Regions from separate parts of the Pseudomonas sp. TZ252 genome, predicted to be linked through region 3. Evidence: predicted binding sites of a transcription regulator. Region 3 holds the regulator's gene; each other region holds the start of a gene.
The links. The regulator LexA, encoded in region 3, represses DNA repair genes until DNA is damaged. The targets are predictions, from matches to a motif close to CTGTNTNNNNANACAG.
Positions count from the first base shown of each region.

Region 1: the regulator LexA is predicted to act here: its motif matches at 794-809, upstream of recA (recombinase RecA).
Region 2: the regulator LexA is predicted to act here: its motif matches at 1,062-1,077, upstream of recN (DNA repair protein RecN).

Region 1 covers NZ_CM148566.1:3,928,390-3,930,654, forward strand. The annotation lists gene ACYAF3_RS18175 (TolB family protein) at 1-65, opposite strand, end outside; gene ACYAF3_RS18180 (CinA family protein) at 213-719, shown strand; gene recA (recombinase RecA) at 853-1,893, shown strand; gene recX (recombination regulator RecX) at 1,899-2,265, shown strand, end outside.
Region 2 covers NZ_CM148566.1:1,533,906-1,536,170, reverse strand. The annotation lists gene recN (DNA repair protein RecN) at 1-1,037, opposite strand, end outside; gene grpE (nucleotide exchange factor GrpE) at 1,205-1,765, shown strand; gene dnaK (molecular chaperone DnaK) at 1,855-2,265, shown strand, end outside.
Region 3 covers NZ_CM148566.1:4,582,951-4,585,215, forward strand. The annotation lists gene ACYAF3_RS21230 (hypothetical protein) at 136-369, shown strand; gene sulA (SOS-induced cell division inhibitor SulA) at 391-876, opposite strand; gene lexA (transcriptional repressor LexA) at 888-1,502, opposite strand; gene psrA (transcriptional regulator PsrA) at 1,734-2,265, shown strand, end outside.

The sequences.
Region 1 (2,265 bases), 650 kb from region 3:
CTGGCTACGGGGGAGAGGAGCAGGGCGAGGGAGAGCAGAGAGACCTTGAGTGGCGCGATGTTCATGGGGTGCCTTTCCTTGGACGGTGATGGAACACGCATGTTCGCGCATTCGCTGCCTTCGCGCGGTTGCGCTTGTCCGAAAGCTGCTTCTGAATGGAAAAGCCGATGGTGTAGGGTAGTCCCTTTCCGTTTCTACCCTGGAGAACAGTGATGACCCTGATGGAGTCCGACCTGACCGCACTGGCCGCCCGCCTCGGCGAAAGCCTTCGTTACCTGGGCGAGCAGGTCAGCACGGCGGAATCCTGCACCGGTGGCGGCATCGCCGAGGCGATCACCCGCATCCCGGGGAGTTCGGGCTGGTTCGAGGCTGGCTACGTGACCTACTCGAACCGCCAGAAGACCCTCCAGCTGGAGGTGCCCGAGTCGCTGTTCCCGGCAGTCGGCGCGGTCAGCCGGGAAGTGGTCGAGGCCATGGTGCGCGGCGCCCAGCGGCACAGCGGGGCGCGTTTCGCGGTGGCGGTGAGCGGTGTCGCCGGGCCCGACGGCGGCTCGCCGGAAAAGCCGGTAGGCACGGTCTGGCTGGCCTGGGCCGACGGCGAGCGGCTGGTCAGTGAGCGCTGCCAGTTCAACGGCGACCGCGACGCCGTGCGCCGGCAGACGGTGGCGACCGCGCTGACCGGCCTGCTGCGCATGAGCAACGGCGAGAACCCGGGCTAGCCGCGCCTGCGGGCAACCGTTCGGAACATTCTTCCCGTCGGGGGTAGGCGAGCGACTTGCCCTGTGGAATAATACTGTCTACTTATACAGTTGTTCGTGGCCGTCCGGCCGCCCTGACTTCGCGAGGACTTCAATGGACGAGAACAAGAAGCGCGCCCTGGCCGCGGCCCTGGGACAGATCGAACGCCAATTCGGCAAAGGCGCGGTCATGCGCATGGGCGACCATGAGCGCCAGGCGATCCCGGCCATCTCCACCGGCTCCCTGGGTCTGGACATCGCCCTCGGCATCGGCGGCCTGCCCAAGGGCCGGATCGTCGAGATCTACGGTCCGGAATCCTCGGGCAAGACCACCCTGACCCTCTCGGTGATCGCCGAGGCCCAGAAACAGGGCGCCACCTGTGCCTTCGTCGACGCCGAGCACGCGCTCGATCCCGACTATGCCGGCAAGCTGGGCGTCAACGTCGACGACCTGCTGGTCTCCCAGCCGGACACCGGCGAGCAGGCCCTGGAAATCACCGACATGCTGGTGCGCTCCAACGCGGTCGACGTGATCATCGTCGACTCCGTGGCCGCGCTGGTACCCAAGGCCGAGATCGAAGGCGAGATGGGCGACGCCCACGTCGGCCTGCAGGCACGCCTGATGTCCCAGGCGCTGCGCAAGATCACCGGCAATATCAAGAACGCCAACTGCCTGGTCATCTTCATCAACCAGATCCGCATGAAGATCGGCGTCATGTTCGGCAACCCGGAAACCACCACCGGCGGTAACGCACTGAAGTTCTACGCCTCGGTCCGCCTGGACATCCGTCGTACCGGCGCGGTGAAGGAAGGCGACGAGGTGGTGGGTAGCGAAACCCGCGTCAAGGTGGTGAAGAACAAGGTTTCCCCGCCGTTCCGCCAGGCCGAGTTCCAGATCCTCTACGGTAAGGGCATCTACCGTACCGGCGAGATCATCGACCTGGGCGTGCAATTGGGCCTGGTCGAGAAGTCCGGCGCCTGGTACAGCTACCAGGGCAGCAAGATCGGCCAGGGCAAGGCGAACGCCGCCAAGTACCTGGAAGACAATCCGGAAATCGGTTCGGTACTGGAGAAGACCATTCGCGACCAGTTGCTGGCCAAGAGCGGCCCGGTGAAGGCCGACGCCGAAGAAGTGGCTGACGCCGAAGCCGATTGAGGCCAATGGCGATCGTGCTCGATACGCCCGTCGCCGTGCGGCGGGCGGCCATGGATCTGCTGGCGCGCCGTGAGCACGGGCGCGCCGAGCTTTCCCGCAAGTTGCGCCAGCGTGGCGCGTCTGCCGAGTTGATCGATCCTGCCCTCGACCGCCTGGCCGAGGAAGGTCTGCTCGACGAATCCCGCTATCTCGAAAGCTTCATCGCCAGTCGCGCCCGTAGCGGCCATGGGCCGTTGCGCATCCGTGAGGAACTGGCGCAACGCGGTCTGCCGCGCGCCGATATCGAAAGGGCGCTGGGTGCCTGCGAGGTCGACTGGAGTGCGCAATTGCGTGAGGTCTGGCGCCGCAAGTTCGCCCGCCTGCCGCAGGACG
Region 2 (2,265 bases), 3.0 Mb from region 3:
AGGCGTCCGACCGCTTCGTCGTCGGCGTTCAGCGCCTCCAGTTCGTCGAACAGGCGCTGCTGCAGGTCGGCCAGTTCGGCGGGCTGGACCCGGTGCTTGCGCGCCAGGGAGTAAATGACGTCCAGGCGCTCCTCGACCTGCTGCTGGCGATTGGGATCGGCATCGAAGTGGTCGACGAAGCGGTTCAGTTCGCCGATCGCCTCCTCGACCTGGATCTGCGCGCTGGACAACAGATTGACCGCTTCGCCGAGAGCGGCGGGCTGGCCGCTGAACGAGGTCAGGCGGTTGAGGCTGGCATTGAGCGCGGAAAGGACGTTGCCGGCATCGCTCTCGCTGCACATTTCCACGACTTGGCGGCAGGCGGCGAGCAGGCTTTCGGCGTTGCTCAGGGTCTTCTGCTCCTGCTCCAGGCTTTCCAGTTCGTTTTCGCCGAGGGACAGGTTTTCCAGTTCTTCCAGCTGGTAGCTGAGCAACTGGTGGCGGGCGCGCTGTTCGTCGCCGCTACGCGACAGGCGTTCGAGTTCCTGGCTGGTCTGCTTCCAGCGTTGCGCGGCGAGCTGCACCTGGCGCGCCAGCTCCTGGCAGCCGGCGTACTCGTCGAGCAGGCGCCGGTGGGTCTCGCTCTTCAGCAGCGACTGGTGCTCGTGCTGGCTATGGATGTCGATCAGCAGTTCGCCCAGGCTCTTCAGGTCGCCCAGCGGGCAAGGCGTGCCGTTGATGTAGGCACGCGAGCGACCTTCGGCAGTGATCACCCGGCGCAGGATGCACGGACCGTCCTGTTCCAGGTCGCGCTCGGCGAGCCAGTCGCGGGCCTCGGCGATGGCGCTGACGTCGAAGCTGGCGAGAATGTCGGCCTTGTCCGCTCCGGGACGGACCGCGCCGCTGTCGGCGCGGTCGCCGAGGGTAAGGCCGAGGGCGTCGAGCATGATCGACTTGCCCGCACCGGTTTCGCCGGTGATCACGCTCATGCCGGTAGCGAGTTCGAGATCCAGGTGCTCGACGATGGCGTAGTTGTGAACGGACAGGTGAACCAGCATGGCGGGCGGCTCCGTGGGTTTTGTCTGGTTATTTATACAGTATTTTTTCCGGCTGGCAATTGCCGCTCGCCCCTTGAACCGTGGAAAGCCGTCCCCATATAGCCGGCAACGTTGCGAACTTATGCGTTCGCCTTGTATTTGCCAGCTTATTTTTGAAGGAGAGTGGCATGGCTGACGAACAGCAGACCCTGGATCAACAGACCCCCGAGCAGCCCACCGGCGCCGCCGAGGACCTGACCGCCCGCGTGCAGGAGCTGGAGGAGCAGCTGGCTGCCGCCCAGGACCAGGCGCTGCGCATGGTCGCGGATCTGCAGAACGTACGCCGGCGTGCGGAGCAGGATGTCGAGAAGGCGCACAAGTTCGCGCTGGAGAAATTCGCCGGCGACCTGCTGGCGGTGGTCGACACCCTCGAGCGCGGCCTGGAGATGTCCGATCCCAACGACGAGGCGATCAAGCCGATGCGCGAAGGGATGGAACTGACCCTGAAGATGTTCGACGACACCCTGCGCCGCTACCAGGTGGAGGCGCTGAACCCGGAAGGCGAGCCTTTCAACCCCGAGCAGCACCAGGCGATGGCCATGCAGGAAAGCGCTTCGGCCGAGCCGGGCAGTGTCCTCAAGGTGTTCCAGAAAGGCTACCTGCTCAACGGCCGCCTGCTGCGTCCGGCGATGGTGGTGGTCAGCAAGGCGCCGGCGGAAACCCCGCCTTCCATCGACGAGCAGGCTTGAAATTCGACGCGACGACCCCATCTGGGTAGTCAACCGAGCACGAGACCCACGGGCGGGTCGCACGGAATCAAAGTTTCTGGAGAGTGAATATGGGCAAAATCATTGGCATCGACCTGGGTACCACCAACTCCTGCGTGGCTATCCTGGAGAACGGTAACGTCAAGGTCATCGAGAACGCCGAGGGCGCGCGTACCACCCCCTCGATCATCGCCTACACCAACGATGGCGAAACCCTGGTGGGCCAGCCGGCCAAGCGCCAGGCGGTCACCAACCCGCAGAACACCCTGTATGCGGTGAAGCGCCTGATCGGCCGTCGCTTCGAAGAGAACGTGGTTCAGAAAGACATCCAGATGGTGCCGTACAGCATCGTCAAGGCCGACAACGGCGACGCCTGGGTGGAAGTGAAGGGCCAGAAGATGGCGCCTCCGCAGATTTCCGCCGAAGTGCTGAAGAAAATGAAGAAGACCGCCGAAGACTACCTCGGCGAGCCGGTCACCGAA
Region 3 (2,265 bases):
AAAATTTAGCGGATGCCGTCCGGGCGCTCTGGAACCGCCGTTACAGGCGCGAGAGGGGAACCGGAAGGCGGATGCGGGCTAGGGATGCACTGGATGGGCTGTTACAATGTCGCGTCTTCGTAGAGAGCGTCTGTCATGCCAACATCCTTCCTTGAAATCGTAGAAATGCCCGACGGGCGCATCGTGCTGCGTCGCGCCGATGACGAGGAGGCGTTGGTGACCCTGGAGTTCTCCGGGGACGCGAAGAATTTCCTGCAAGGCCAGCATGTCGAAGTGGCCAAGGCCATGTTCAATGTCGGCGTGCAAATGGCCGGTCGTCTTGCCGAGGGCGAGATGGAACACGACGAAGGCCCCCGCGTCCTGCACTGAACGCTGTCCCCCGCCGTTTTTTCAACCCAGACGAATATTCAGGCTCTGTGCTTGGCCCAGTTGGGCGGCGCGGGACAGTTGCTTGCGCGCCGCCCGGCTCAGCGGTTCCAGCCAACTGACCACGGTGTGGCTGCGGCCCAGGCGCAAGGCCTCGCAACTGAGCGCCAGGGCAGCGGCGTTGTCCTTCGCCTGCAGTAGCAGGATGCGCTCGCGGTTCAGGCCGGCGCGGCGCAGCCATTCATGGGTCAGGCTCGCCGGCGGAGCGATCAGGGTCAGCCAGCGGGCATCCTGTTCCTCGCTGAGCTCGCGGAGAATCGGTGCGAGCAGGGTCAGGCAGTGCCCCGGCAGGCCGCTGAGCGAAAGTTCGCTAAAGGCAGCGGGTTCCTCGATGGAGGCGCTGGAAGGACTGTCGATGACATCGTCGAGCAAGGGTGCGCCGTTGCTGGCCCAGAACGCTTCCTGGAACAGTGGCAACTGGGCGCTGGGCAGCGAGTGGGAGGTCTGCATGGTATCTCCTGTCAGCGCCGGATCACGCCGACGCTCAAGCCTTCGATGATCAGTTCCTGCTCCTTCAGATCGACTTCGATCGGAGCGAACTCAGGGTTTTCCGCCAGCAGCCAGACCTTGCTGCCTTCGCGCTTGAAGCGTTTCACCGTGACCTCCTCGCCGATCCGCGCGACCACCACCTGGCCGTTGCGCGCTTCGCGGGTGACGTGGACGGCCAGCAGGTCGCCGTCGAGGATGCCGATGTCCTTCATGCTCATGCCGCGCACGCGCAACAGGTAGTCGGCGCGAGGATTGAAGAAGGCGGGATTGATACGGCAGGATTCCTCGATGTTCTGTTCGGCGAGGATCGGTGCGCCGGCGGCGACCCGTCCGATCACCGGCAGGCCCTCATCGTCGTTGGCGGCATGCGGTTCGAAGCCGGGAATGCGGATGCCGCGAGAGGCGCCCGGAGTCATTTCGATGGCGCCCTTGCGTGCCAGCGCCTTGAGGTGCTCCTCGGCGGCGTTCGGCGACTTGAAGCCGAGTTCCTGGGCGATTTCCGCCCGGGTCGGCGGAAAGCCGTGGTCTTCCAGGCAGCGCTTGATGAAGGAGAGGATCTCGGCTTGGCGGGGCGTCAGCTTCTGCATGTCGTCGCTCTGTGTTTTTATCCAGTGACTGGGATTATATACAGTGAGCGGGGCGTGGCAATGATTTTCCGCATGACATTTCGTCCTGCGTCACGATGAAGTTGGCCAGTGTCTTGCTTCCGTTTTTCGGGACTTCTCTGTAATTTTCCTGACTGGTGCGTCATCTGCCGCTTGACAAGGGATGTGGCTGAAACGTATGTTTCAAACAAGTGTTTGTCAGGCGGAGAAACCATGGCCCAGTCGGAAACCGTCGAACGCATTCTCGATGCGGCGGAACAGCTGTTCGCGGAAAAAGGCTTCGCCGAAACCTCGTTGCGTCTGATCACCAGCAAGGCCGGGGTCAACCTGGCGGCGGTGAATTATCACTTCGGTTCGAAGAAGGCGCTGATCCAGGCGGTGTTCTCGCGCTTCCTCGGGCCATTCTGCGCCAGCCTGGAAAAGGAGCTGGATCGTCGCCAGGCCAAGCCCGAGGCCCAGCACGCCACCCTGGAGGACCTCCTGCACCTGCTGGTGTCCCAGGCGATGGCGGTGAAGCCGCGCAGCGGCAACGACCTGTCGATCTTCATGCGCTTGCTCGGCCTGGCCTTCAGCCAGAGCCAGGGGCACCTGCGCAAGTACCTGGAGGAGGTCTACGGCAAGGTCTTCCGGCGCTACATGCTGCTGGTCAACGAGGCTGCGCCGAAGCTGCCGCCCATCGAGCTGTTCTGGCGCGTGCACTTCATGCTCGGCGCGGCCGCCTTCAGCATGTCGGGGATCAAGGCCC